DNA from 2 places in the Mesobacillus subterraneus genome. Region 2 is predicted to be linked to the other one. Evidence: riboswitches for the same ligand, from Rfam matches in the RefSeq annotation. Region 2 holds a riboswitch; the other holds the start of a gene.
The links. A riboswitch is a leader RNA that binds a small molecule or an ion and turns the genes downstream of it on or off. The one in region 2 is predicted to bind preQ1.
Positions count from the first base shown of each region.

Region 1: another riboswitch for preQ1. It lies ahead of queC (7-cyano-7-deazaguanine synthase QueC); the one in region 2 lies ahead of LC048_RS17365 (QueT transporter family protein).

Region 1 covers NZ_CP129019.1:1,776,623-1,783,612, forward strand. Annotated here, with positions in the region: gene LC048_RS09135 (multicopper oxidase domain-containing protein) at 1-955, shown strand, start outside; gene LC048_RS09140 (hypothetical protein) at 939-1,832, shown strand; gene LC048_RS09145 (hypothetical protein) at 1,862-2,383, opposite strand; PreQ1 riboswitch class I at 2,724-2,766, shown strand; gene queC (7-cyano-7-deazaguanine synthase QueC) at 2,821-3,480, shown strand; gene LC048_RS09155 (VUT family protein) at 3,540-4,079, shown strand; gene LC048_RS09160 (SDR family oxidoreductase) at 4,383-5,213, opposite strand; gene LC048_RS09165 (hypothetical protein) at 5,347-5,619, shown strand; gene LC048_RS09170 (Delta(5) desaturase DesA) at 6,090-6,990, shown strand, end outside.
Region 2 covers NZ_CP129019.1:3,331,754-3,338,743, reverse strand. Annotated here, with positions in the region: partial or broken gene LC048_RS17375 (LysM peptidoglycan-binding domain-containing protein) at 1-858, opposite strand, end outside; gene LC048_RS17370 (NUDIX hydrolase) at 1,008-1,418, shown strand; gene LC048_RS17365 (QueT transporter family protein) at 1,465-1,950, opposite strand; PreQ1 riboswitch class I at 1,957-2,001, opposite strand; gene LC048_RS17360 (pirin family protein) at 2,195-3,040, shown strand; gene LC048_RS17355 (hypothetical protein) at 3,329-3,535, opposite strand; gene LC048_RS25145 (FbpB family small basic protein) at 3,732-3,950, shown strand; gene LC048_RS17345 (sporulation protein) at 3,968-4,360, shown strand; gene LC048_RS17340 (protein kinase family protein) at 4,426-5,040, shown strand; gene LC048_RS17335 (STAS domain-containing protein) at 5,263-6,111, shown strand; gene LC048_RS17330 (AAA family ATPase) at 6,219-6,749, shown strand; gene LC048_RS17325 (GNAT family N-acetyltransferase) at 6,742-6,990, shown strand, end outside.

The sequences.
Region 1 (6,990 bases), 1.6 Mb from region 2:
CCCTTACCCGCCGGTAAAAGAACAATCCTTTTATCCTCCGTCACTAAGGATATCACTGCACACTAGCCTGCTGAATTACGACGTAAAGACATCCAGTGGAGACACAGTTGGTTACAATCCGGACCAAACTGTCGGTCCTGGTGAGACAATCACGTATAGATGGTTTGTTGATGGCCAGTTTGGAATGTGTTCTATGTGGGACATGGCTGATTTGCGAAACCACCGTTCGTTTGGAACATTTGGAGCATTTATTGCTGAATCAAGATTTACAACATACCTTGACCCTCGCAGCCAGGAAAAAGTGAATACCGGTGAAAATGTCGTCCTTTGCCACCCCTTGCTACCTGCTACAAGAGAATTCGTCCTCATATTGCATGATGGTGTGAGACTTGAGGATAAAAATGGAAAGGTCATCATTGATCCTATGGATGGGGTCATACCAGATACAGAAGTGCTCGAAGAAGTCGACACGTATGATTATGGGTCAAGAGGATTTAACTACCGTAGTGAGAGATTAATCAATCGATACAAGGAACACCCAGTAATGCACGAGCTGTTTTCATCAGAAATTTTCGGGGACCCTTCGACACCTTTATTCGAGGCATATCCTGGCGAGGCAGTGGTTATACGGATTACCACTCCTGCAGAAAGGCGCAGATCTCACACCTTCCACCTTCATGGACATTACTGGAAATTTGACAGTAAAGATCTTGATTCGCGGATTCAGTCATTTTTAGGCCATATGGTTACGGGCCATACAGATGATTTGCGCTTGATTGGAGGAGCAGGAGGAGTATTCAATTTCCCAGGAGATTACTTGTACCGTTCCGGCAATATCCGCTGGGACATAGAATTGGGGATGTGGGGAATCTTCCGTGTTCATAAGGATCCAAAGGAATACCTGCCGCACCTTGAGGAAGTTGAAGGGAAGTGGAGCAATGAAGAAAAGGCATAAAATTGAAATTCCAGTTGATGAGTCTTCAAGCCATGAGATGATGGAAAGCAGTTCCTCTTCTGCAACCGATCCGGAAGATGAATTGTGCTTACCGGAGGGCTGTCCCGATATCATCGAAACTCCAAAAATCCCTTCACCGACATCTTGTATGCCTGATGACCGGTTGCACGAATTAGAAGAAAAAATTGATAAAGCCAACCGTATGCTATTGGACCTCGGGCTATCAAATGTGCAGTCTGAACTTGGACGGAGAATTTTATTCGATGGACTGGCAGGGGAAATGGTGAAGATTAAAATCAACTGTTCAGATTCTGGGGAGAGCTTTACAGAAGCTAGTCCACTAAAGCCAAAAGAGGAAGTTTTAAACAAGAAGACCAAGAAGCAAAGGTATCACAAGAAGAAACGGCTTGCCAAGAAGAAGCGCAAGCATAAATGTAAAAAAAATAAATTGAACAAAAATTTCCTTGAAGGCTTTGTCCAATTAGTAGGCAGTGATTTTGTCCAACTTCAGAAAAACAGAAAGACATTCATTATACCTTTCAATAAGATCTGTCTGGTTTTATCCAAAAAGCCGTATCATCTACCGAAAGCCAAAGCTCCTTTAGTAGATATCGATCCATGTTTTCGGAGAGACCTGACCTATAATTTTGGAGAAACAGTAGCTCATGATCCTGAGCTGATCCAGATCTTTTTCAGGATTAAGTTATCAATGTACCTTAAAACATTTATGGATGAAAAAATAAAAATCTATACAAATTCTGAGAAGGTAATAGGTTCATTGGCAGGGCTAGAAAACGGAAACGTTATTCTTGTCAGCGAAAGTGCACAGGTTAAAGCAATACCATTTACGACGTTCTGCTACCTGAAAAAAGGTTGAGTAACAATTAGAAGCGCCTGAGCATTTGCTCAGGCGTTATTTCCTTCATCCTTTTCAAACCAATTGATTTTATCAAACGGAATCATCTTATATTTCTTTTTTGGGTAGTTACGGTTTCCCTTGTTTTTTTTGTGGATGACTAGCTCAACAAAATCTGTTCCAACAAAGGAAATACGACCATTGACTTTTTTAATCTTGCTGTCACATTCTGACCCTATAATAACTTTACATCCAATATAACCACGTAATACTGCTGCCATTTTGTGCCGCAAACCTCCCAAGCGGACGCTGAAATGCCTGCTGCATAACTCTCGATCAGTGAAATTATACCGGCGGTCGAAAATTACCGGGACACAATCATCTTTATAGCTATGGCAATATCCATGATGTGAACTTGATTCCAGATCATCCATGGTTGGGCAATCTGAATGTGAGCTAAAGGTAAAGGCTGAATCAACATCATCGCATTGTGGATGGTCGCAGTCATGGTATTCTTGAGAATTCTGTTTGAAATAATCTCGACTTCTTGAAAAATAAGCCCCAATATCCATCTTTATCCTCCCTCCTTATGGGTTTTAGAAATAGGTGCCTGTTTTCATTTTATTCCTGTAAAAAATTTTTGTATGAGCAAGATGCCCTGTCAGGATTATGGTATCTTCAGGATTGCCGTTCCAAAGAAAGTTTCAACAAAGAACGCGAAGAACTATTTAGTCTGATTCTTGAATAAACTGACTATAGAGCCGTCAGTACTATCACTCTTCGACGATAAGGGCAGCTGTCTGCTTCAGGCACCATGACCTAGAAAAATCTAAAAATGTTGACATAAAATAAGCTTTTCTTTTATAAAATGTATGATAAAATAAAAAAGTCAAAATTACATATTCCGTTCTGACGGAAGAGGTTCTAGCTACCCTCTCAAAAAAACTAAGGGAAAACAGTACTGCTGTCTTAGTGGTACTGTTTTTTCTGTTGTAAAGGAGCATTTCTTATGAAAAATGAAAAAGCCGTTGTCGTATTCAGCGGCGGACAGGATAGTACGACTTGCCTGTTTTGGGCTATGAAGGAATTTGGAGAGGTTGAAGCAGTCACTTTCGATTACAACCAGCGTCATCGGACTGAAATACGATGTGCAGAAGAAATTGCAAGCGAGCTTGGCATTAAGCATCATGTTCTTGACATGAGTCTGCTAAACCAACTAGCTCCTAACGCACTTACTCGAAGTGATATCGATGTAAAGGATGGGGAAGACGGAGAACTGCCATCAACATTTGTGCCGGGGAGGAATCTATTGTTTTTATCCTTTGCTGGAGTTCTTGCAAGCCAAGTGAAAGCAAAGCACATCGTAACAGGTGTTTGCGAAACGGACTTCAGCGGCTATCCAGATTGCAGGGACGTGTTCATAAAATCATTGAATGTAACTATTAACCTATCAATGGACGAGAACTTTGTCATTCATACACCATTAATGTGGCTGAATAAGTCACAAACTTGGAAGCTGGCTGATGATTTAGACGCTTTTGAATTTGTCAGGTCAAGAACACTGACTTGCTATAACGGAGTCATTGCAGATGGCTGTGGTAGCTGTCCGGCCTGTAAGTTACGAAAAAGAGGGCTGGATGAGTTCCTCGAAGGAAATCTTGATACCTAATTTCAGTTTATGCGATCATGCAAAAATAGATAAAGATATTAATAGACGGAGGTAAGATAATGAGAATCTTTTTATACTTAATTTCAATTGTTACTGCCAATGTGATTACAGCTGCTCTTGCGCCACTTCAATTTGGAATGTTCATTGTGCCGATGGGGACATTGCTGATAGGGGCTACATTCATTTTCCGTGACCTTGTGCAGAATAAGTACGGCCGGGCGAAAACTTATATGTTCATCGGTTTGGCGCTCGTTCTTTCTGCTATTGTTTCGTATATACTAGGAGATACACTTACGATCGTTTTTGCTTCGGCATTGAGTTTTGCTGTTGCTGAGACGACTGATACTGAAATTTACACGAGGCTTAAGCTTCCAATGAGCTGGAGAATCTTCTACAGCGGATTAGTTGGCGGCCTCCTGGATTCAGTCATCTTTGTCGTAATCGGGCTAAGTCCATTAGGAGCAAACTTCCTTCCGTGGGAAGCTGTTCCTGCAGCGATTTTAGGCCAGGTTATTGTTAAAACCATCATCCAGGGAATTGGCGCAATACTGCTTAACCCTATTAACAACATTTTCAATAATAAAGCAATGACACACTAGGATAAAAAGGTGCCGATCTATTGATCGAGCACCTTTTGTTTGATTATGATGAATTTTACCGGAGTAATATTATCACTTTTTTCTTTCATATTCTCTTGTTTTTTTTCCTGAAACTCAGGCTGGATCGTTCAGTTTGCCTTTCCAAATTACCGATTATTTCATTCTTGATCACAATAACAAAGGTTGAAAATATTAAAGATCAATCCCAAGGAACTGAAGGAGACTCACTGAGCATGTTTAAGCCATATAGCATGTTTAGACCTCGTTACCCATTAGAAAATTTAATTTTAGTCACTGGATGCATTATAACTTTAATTTTTTCAAAACGATTCTTTCAATGGTTTTCCAAGGGAAATAGTTTTTTAATTGAATCATGGTCTTGACACCTTTTCCAATGGGGTACCTTAGGTTTGGTGAGCTTTCATTTGAAGCAATCGTCACTGCAAGCCTGGCAACATCTAGTGGATCTCCATAGGAATCTTGCTCGGCTGTTAATGTTTTCATTATTGAATCCTTGAGCAAGTAATATGGTGAATCATTTGGCAGTGATACATTTTCGATGCTTTGCCAAATATTTGTTTTATAAGAACCCGGCTCGACAAGAACCACATCAATCCCAAAAGGCTTGAGTTCGAGCCTTAAGCTTTCACTATAACCTTCAAGAGCATGTTTAGAAGAAACGTAGGGAGACAATCCGGGGAATCCAAATCTGCCGCTGATGCTGCTCATATTGATAATTTTACCTGATCCCTGCCTGCGCATGACAGGAAGGACAGCCTGTGTAACAGCAATAACGCCAAAAAAGTTCGTTTCAAATTGCCTTCGATAATCATCGACTGTGAGTTCCTCAGAAAATCCACCATGAGCATATCCCGCATTGTTGACGAGCACATCTACAGACACAAGGGATTCTACAAACACTTTGTATTTCTCGATTGATTCTTCCATCGTAACATCCAATGGAAAAATGGTTATGTTATCTGTCACACTTTCAGCGGCAGCAAGTTTTAGCAGGTGTTCTTTTTTATAGAGGTTTCGCATTGTTGCGATCACCTGGAAACCTGATTTAGCCAATTCGACCGCGATCAATTCACCAAACCCGCTAGAGGAGCCAGTTACAATGGCTGTTTTCAAATATTTCACCTTCTTCACTGTCTTTTTTACTATATTACAGTAAAAAATTATTTTAAACATGAACTAATGTATCTTTCTAGCATTCATGGAAAAAATCTAATACTGTGGATTTTCCATGAAAAGGAGCATGCATATGACGAAGGTAGAAGCATTCAAAATCCTTAATTTGATTGAAAAAGTTTATCCGCTTGTAACTTTAAAGAGTGAAACGATTCTTATGTGGTTGGCCAATTGTGAGTCAGTGGATTATGGAAAGGTGTTGAATAAACTGGCCGTTCATATAAGGAGTAATCCATTTCCTCCGACAGTACAGGAAATCTTAGCAAAACCTTGTAATGAAGGCAAATATATCGAGTGGGAGGAGGAATATTCAATTAGACCGGCCGAAAAATTTTGTGGCAAATAAGAAAAGCGCAAGCGCCTTGGTCAGCCCCGACAAGCGCTGGAGGGCCGACCAATGAAGTGGTTCTTTGACTTCAATGATCGGACCGAAGCGACTCGAGGGGCTAGGCGCTGGAGCTGGACACTAATCTATGTATAAAAATTTAATACATTTAGTAAAAAAATTAGTGTATAACTAATTGTTGCATTTGATATTCGATAAGTATTGTAATTTTTCAGATGAAAATCAAGCTTCATTTGATAAAGAAGAACTTACAATAAAATTCACCATTTAACTTTATTTTAAAAATATCAACAAATATTATTACCTGGTCTTAGTGGTGGAAACATTGATAAATCAGGGTTTTGAACAAGAACTTTACTGAAACATGACATTTATCATGTGTCATGCATGACACCTGCTACTGCACAGATTCATTTCCCTTATTTATAATTTGGTTAACTAACAAATCCGAAAGGGGAATTTATAACAAGATGGCAACTCACAACGCAAAGGAACTTAGAAAACAGGTCGCCCCTTATGAAAGTTCTAACATTAAAGATAGTATCATTCAAATAATCAATACGGTCGTTCCATTTTTAGTTTTATGGTTTTTGACCTACCAAAGCATCGAGATTTCTTATTTGTTAACTATTGGAATCGCTGTTCTTGCAGCTGGTTTCATGATCAGGATCTTCATTATCTTCCATGATTGTACGCACCATTCATTTTTCAAGAATCGTACAGCGAACAAAGTGGTTGGTACGCTCACAGGAGTATTGACATTGTTCCCTTATAGCCAGTGGGGACATGAACATTCTGTGCACCACGCAACGAGCAGCAACTTGGACAAGCGTGGGACAGGGGACATCTGGGTCCTGACAGTCGATGAATATATGGCTGCCCCTATGTGGACGAAACTCGCATACAGACTCTACCGTAACCCATTGGTGATGTTTGTACTTGGGCCGATTTATATTGTTTTGATTACGAACCGTTTTAATCGAAAAGGTGCAAGGACTAAGGAGCGCTTGAACACCTATCTAACGAATGTGCTGATTTTTGGAATTTCTGCTCTATTGATTTGGGCAATTGGCTGGAAGGCATTCATAATGGTTGAAGGACCTATCTTCTTTATTGCAGGTATGTTTGGCATTTGGCTATTCTATGTACAGCATACATTCGAAGATTCATATTTCGAGGCTGATAAGGATTGGGAATACGTGAGAGCTGCGGTAGAAGGAAGTTCATATTATCAGCTTCCTAAGGTACTACAATGGATAACTGGCAACATCGGATACCACCATGTACACCATTTAAGCCCGAGGGTTCCCAATTATAAACTTGAAGAAGTCCACAAGAATACGAAGCCTTTGCAGAATGTCCCGACCATAA
Region 2 (6,990 bases):
CCTTCTTTATGAAGGGCATCAACAGCTTCCTGAAGAAGTGTATTATAAAGTTCACGGTCAACAGGCAGGACATTCTCGAAATCAATGTTCAAACCACGGTAACCTTTTTCACGCATGACAGTAAGGATATTGTTTAGCAGTGTGTTACGATTTGCTTCACTAGCAAGAACTTCATGGGCGATATTTTCCCCAGCCTCAGTCGCTGTAAAGTTGGTGATCGACATCATTGGCAGAGCGCCTTTAGCAAGTCCTGTCTGGATAGCTTCGGTATCATCCTTCATGTAAAGAACAAGCGAACCCTCAGGCTGAATGACATACGCGAACGGAGCAATATAGGTCATTAGATCGGCTACTTCGCCGACCAGTTCAATTGCCTTTTCGTCTGAATGATAGGTGAATGCGTTTGATTCGATTGTGGGTTTCCGTTTTGGAATGACTAAAATAGTCCCTGGATACAGCAGATTCGGATTTTGGATTTGATTCGCCTTGATGATTGCCTGTATGGTTACCCCATAACGCTGGGATATTTGCCATAGAGTTTCACTGCGCTGGATCGTATGGCGGATGGCGGGTATGCGGAGGACAGTGCCAGGGTATATAAGGGCAGGGTTGGTGATAGTATTAGCCCGGATGATGGCTTCTATGGTAGTTCCGTATCGCTGGGCAATGGACCAATAATGCTTCGCCGTATCGGACAGAATGGAATACATCATAAGATGGAATAAGCAAAGCCTGGCCAACGACCAACTGGTTTGGGTTTTCCAGACCATTTATTTCGCTGATCTGTACAGCGGTTACTTCATATCTGTTTGCAATTTGCCACAGGGCTTCCCCTCTTTGGACAACATGAATGATCATAATGAACCTCCCCCAGGAAAAAGTCCTACAATATGCTATGACAAAAAAAAGGAATTATATGTTGAAGGCGGAATTATTATTCTTAGGGAATGTCTAAAAGGGAGCGTCGCGGAGGAGACTTTTGCTAGGAAGTTAAGGGGGATATGAGAATGAAATCATGGGAAGGTTCTGCTGGTGTATGCATCAATAAATATGGGGAAATATTGATGGTCCTGCAGGGGACAGAGGACGAAGAAAAACTTTGGGCAGTACCTGCAGGAGGCAAAGAAACCGGAGAGACTTTCGATCAATGCTGCATTAGGGAAGTGCTGGAGGAGACAGGGTATGAAGTGGAAATCGTCCGTCAGCTTTTTATGAAAACTGGACTCATTTCCGGAGTGAAAGTCAAGGTTCAGTACTTCGAGATAAAAGTAACCGGAGGAGATAGCCAAATTCAAGATCCTGACGGGCTGATCCATGAAATTGCCTGGAAAAAGGTCAGTGAGATGAGCGAAGCAGATTTTGGTTTCAAAGAAGATAGGGAGTTTCTGATGAAATTTTCCGTCAGCCTTCAGGCTTAAGGCGTAAAAAAACGCATGGATATCTTCTCCATGCGTTTTCATCTATCTAAACCAGTTTTTCCAGATTCACGCGCTTGTGAATCGCAAGCATGACCGGAATACCTACTGCCATTACCGTAAATTCACCTGCAGCGGTTGTCAGCCATGTGAACCAGAATGGCAATTGGAATGCCAGGTTCAGTTCAATCGCAATCAGGAACATCGTGAATGTGAAGACCAATGTGTTCACAATCATGCGGCCGATGATGCTTTTAATATATTTTGCGGTGAAAATTGTAATCAGTAGGGATATCACTGACTGGCCAACTCCAAAGACGAGGTCAAATGCGACCATTGGTGAGAAGAGCAGGTTTGTTAAAAATACACCCAAAACGATTCCAAAGAAATATTTCTTATTGAAAACAATTAAGTGGTTGAACATTTCCGATACGCGGAATTGCACATTTGTGAAGCCAAAGGGCTGGACGACGGCAGAAACGGCTATATATAAGGCAGCCAGAATCCCGTTCCGGACAATCGTTCTCGTATTCATTTTTCATCTCTCCTAGTTTTTTTACGTGGGATGGTTACGAACCACGTTATTTAAAAGCCAATTTTATATTATATAGGATAAGAGTCCTTCTCACAATATAATTTTATTAGAATAATAGTTGGAGATCCCACTATGGAACATACCTAAATACCTCAGTTTAAAATATCTTCATTTTAAAATATAATATCGCATTGTTATAATTTGATGATAAGACTAGGCTATTTTAGATAAAGGGGTTTTGCAAATGTTTAATAGAGATATCAAGAAACATTGGACTGTTCAATATGAGGAAAGAGGGATGCCGCACCTCCAGGCAGGACTGGTACTGAATCCGCAAAACTGGAGGGAGTTGGATCCTTTCATTTTAATGGCGGAGGACTGGTTTAAGCGCGGGACGTTTTCTGATCATCCTCATCGCGGTTTCCAGACAATCACCTATATCATTGACGGAAGGCTTGAGCACATCGACAATCATGGCGGTCACAGCATCCTGGAAGCTGGTGACATACAATATATGAATGCAGGAAGCGGTGCACGGCATGCAGAAGAGGCAGTGGACAATGATATAGCACATACACTGCAGCTTTGGCTGAACTTACCTAAAGAGCTGAAAGGCACAACGACTTCTTATCAAAATGTAATTTCTGAGGATGCACCTGTTGTCCAGTTTGACGGTGGAACTTTGAAGGTGTATTCAGGTGAAAGTGCTGGAGTGAAAGGGCCTCTAGAACCATTAGTGCCTTTTTCCTTATCAGAAATCCAGCTAGCAGAGGGAGCGGAATTCAGTTATGAATTGCCGGAATCTCATAACGCATTCTTATACATCCTTTCTGGTGAAATCGATGCCGGCTCAAGCCAGACAAACTTAAAAAAATCTTCCGCAGCGACTTTGACTTTTAACGACGAAGGTGAAGGCACAAGTGAACTAACGCTGAAGGCGAATAAGCGGTCTAAAGTATTGGTATATTCCGGTAAACCTATCAAAGAGGAAGTGGTCGCCTACGGACCGTTCGTGATGAATTCAATGGACGAGATTCGCCAAGCCTATCGTGATTATCAGGAAGGAAAGTTCGGCGAGGCAGCTGAATAAGGATGAATTTTCAGCTGAATTGAAAGAATTGACGGAATACGTAATGTCATGTATCATAATGGTACATTTGAATAGTTTCTCCTAAAGGGGAGTAGCTTTCACAACAGAGTCGTCAATACGGAGGTCACTCCCGGCTTTGTTGGCAACGATAGTTGTTAGCAAGACCTTTGCCATTTTGGTGAAGGTCTTTATTTGTTTCCAGACCTTCACCTGATCGGGTGAAGGTCTTTTTTGCTGGATAAGAAAGTATAAAATTTTTGTACTTAGATTAGTGTCCAGCTCCAGCGCCTAGCCCCTCGAGTCGCTTGTCTGGCTGCGGCTCCTAACTCCTTGAGACGCTAGTCCAGTGTCGCCTCCTAGAAACTCCGAAACTTCAACTCCGCCGGCAGAAGCAAAAAGCGCTTTTTTGTCGGAGTCTCCAGTTTCTGCGTTTCTGGGCAGTCGGCTATACTTTTCGGTTTCGATCCGACCAATGAAGTCAAAGAGCGACTTCACTGGTCGGCCTTCCAGCGCTTGTCTGGGCTGACCAAGGCGCTTGCGTTTTTCTTAGATAAACTGAAGGCGATGTACCCGTATTAGCGATGAAGAGATTATGATCAACGAAAGATGAGATAAGTTCCCGTAAAAGGCAAGAAAAGAATAGGGCCATAATCGACAGATTCCCATTTTCAAAGAACCAGGAAGAGTTCATATGGCACAAATAAATGTTTACGAAAAAGACTTTTTCAAGAGACATTTTCTTATCTTGAAACATAAATTTAAATATTGGAGTGTGGATGTTGTGAAGAAATTACAGATTAGTTTTGAGGAACTTGTTCAAAAGAATAAAGAAGAATTGTTAGCAGACCAAAAGCGGATCGAGATCATCGAGAAGCGGCTGGATGAGAAATACACCAATCCAAAAAAGTAAATAGACGGAGGAACAGGATGCTGCTACGGAAGTATATGTCTCTGCTAGGGGTAGGCTCCGCCCAAATCGACCTGATTTTAGAGGAGGATGTTTTTATCCCTGGTGATTCGGTAAATGGGAAGTTTTTGATCAAGGGCGGGACGGTTGACCAGGATCTCCAGCTCATTGAGTGTGCACTTGTGATGGTAAATTTGAAGACAGATGCAGAAAATGTACTGAATACTGTATCAATCGATGTACAGGTGAGGATTCAGCCAGATGGAGATGATATGGTGCCGTTCAGTTTCCTGCTGCCGCTGGATGTCCCTCCTTCAAGCAAGGATATCTCTTATCATTTCAAAACAAAGCTAGTCTTTAAACAGGGAGTTGAAAGCTGGGACGAAGACATGATTAAAGTGGTGAAGGGCTGAACTTCGGACTCTGCTTTAGCTAAAAAAGATCCCGCCTTCGGGAGCATGGTGAGAGGAGCAAGATAATGAATCGATATGAACATCTAGCAAATAGTGTTGTATATTCAATCCGAGGAACAAAAGCTGCTTTGGTTCATAAAGATCCATCACTAAAGCTGATTGGAGAGGGCAGGAGTGCTTTTGCGTTCAAAATCAAAGGTACGAGCCTGGTTTTAAAGGTTTTTTTTCCTCATTTTGATAAAGTGGCAGAAGAAGAGGCTGGGATTTATAGGGTGCTTGCTGGGAATTCGTTCTTCCCATCTCTTCATGAGTCAGGAAGCAACTATCTGGTCATGGATTATGTTCGGGGCATGACGCTATTTCAATGTTTGGTGAATGGCCTGCCAATTGCTGCGGAGCATATTGAGGATGTCGATCAAGCCCTTAAGCTTGCAAGACAAAAAGGATTAAACCCATCCGATATCCATCTGCGGAATATCATCATCACACCTGATGATGAAGTCAAGCTTATAGATGTGGCTCGATTCCGCCAGACGAAGCAATGTTCTCAGTGGGAGGACCTAAAAAGCGCTTTTAATAAATATTACAGACATGAACGCTTCCCGAAAAAAATGCCAGAGCCTGCGATGAATCTAATTGCATACTTTTATAAAAGAGGACTGTTGCCATCAATTAACTAATCTTGTGTGGCTGCAGTCCTTGTTTGTATATAATTTCCTGGTTGAAAGCTAGATGAGGAAAAAACTGATTTTTCTTTTCGGAAATCTAATTCCGTGAACGTCCATAAGTGCAAAAACTTGTCCTTCATTCTGAACCTGAGTTATGATGAATTATAAAATGTTTTTGGAAGATAATCCGTAGAATATATATTTAATTGTCATTGAACACATGGAGGAATCTACATGACCACAAAACTGCAAGCATTGGGAGAAGCAATTGTCAGCAGGAAGCACGAAATCGCCAAAGCTGTCCACGAAGACCGCTATGCCGAAGCCGATTTAACAGAAGCACAGAAGTATGACCTTCGTAAAATTGAAAAGCAAATCCTCGAGATCCGGGCAGGCTTCATTGAACTATTCGGTCAAGCATTGATTGAACATGAAGATCAAGAAAAAGGATTTGCTACAATCACCAACTGGGGTAAAGAGACTGGCGAGTATATTTATAAGCTAGGTGCATCTCTTGATGAAGCATTGAAAGATACAAGCTTTTACCGTGAGCATATTTGGAAGGCAATCAAGGAAGAAGCACAGGATATGCCTGCTTCTGCCATCTTTGCTGTTTTGGATATTATAGATCCATTGATGGACCATGCGATCTACAGCTTCAGCCTTACGTTTGTCGACGCGCACCAAAAGAGCCTTGAAAACGCGAAAACTGCATTGCTGGAACTGTCAGTACCAGTAGTTCCGTTAATGCCGGGAGTCGGGGTATTGCCACTTGTTGGGAATGTTGATACGGAAAGAGCCCAGCTGTTGATGGAAGAAACACTGGACCAAGCTGTAAAACTCAAGCTTACTCACCTTATCTTTGATGTGTCAGGAGTCATGATCGTTGATACGATGGTTGCGGACCAGTTGTTCAAGGTAATCAGCGCTCTATCACTAGTTGGGGTAAAGACTATCATGACTGGCATCCGTCCAGAGGTTGCCCATACAATGGTGACGCTTGGACTCAACCTCGAAGGTATAATGGTAAAATCAAATCTTCATCAGGCATTCAAAGAAATTCAGACACTGCAAAATGCTTAAATTTCGAAAAGCTGCCCAGGCAGCTTTTTTATTTTGCGCAAAAAAAGAGGATATACCAAAAAGGAAGAGAATTTGAAGGTAAAATATAGAAAAAGTGATGATGTTTTATGACGAAAAATAAACCAATCAAAATTCATATCATTGGTTCAGTCGGAAGCGGGAAGACGACCCTGTCCAGAAGTCTGTCAGCCAGATTCAACTTGCCGCACCATGAACTTGACAATGTTGTCTGGCAAAGAACCGATACTGGAGATATTAGGCGGAGCGAAAAGGAACGAGATGAGTATTTGAAGTCAATCGTTAAAACCGATTCGTGGATAATCGAAGGTGTCCATTACGAGTGGGTTGCGGAGAGCTTTGAAAAGGCAGATATGATCATTTTCTTGGACCTTTCCTATCGAAAAAGAAAATACAGGATCATCAAAAGATTCATTCTGCAAAAACTTGGAGTTGAAAAGGCTAATTACACTCCAACTCTAAAAATATTCAGGAAGATGTTTGTTTGGAACAGATATTTTGAAGAGAAGAGCAGACAGGAAATAATGAATATACTGCGCGGCCACCAGGATAAACTGTACATCGTAAAAGGTTCCAATGAGCTAGGGAAATTATATTTCGGAGGCGAGGGGCATGGCTGAGCTGACTATACGATCTGCTGCAGAACGCGACATTCCTCTATTATACGAGTTAATGATCCAATACATTGTTGATTTTTACAAGAAGCCAGAACCAAATGAGGAAGAATTGAAAAAGTTGATTCAACACTTGCTGGACCATCCTGAATCGGGTTTGCAGATCGTGGCTGAAATGGAAGGAGAAATCGTTGGATTCGCTACTCTGTATTACACTTTCAGCACGCTCCAGGTGAAACGGGCGGCA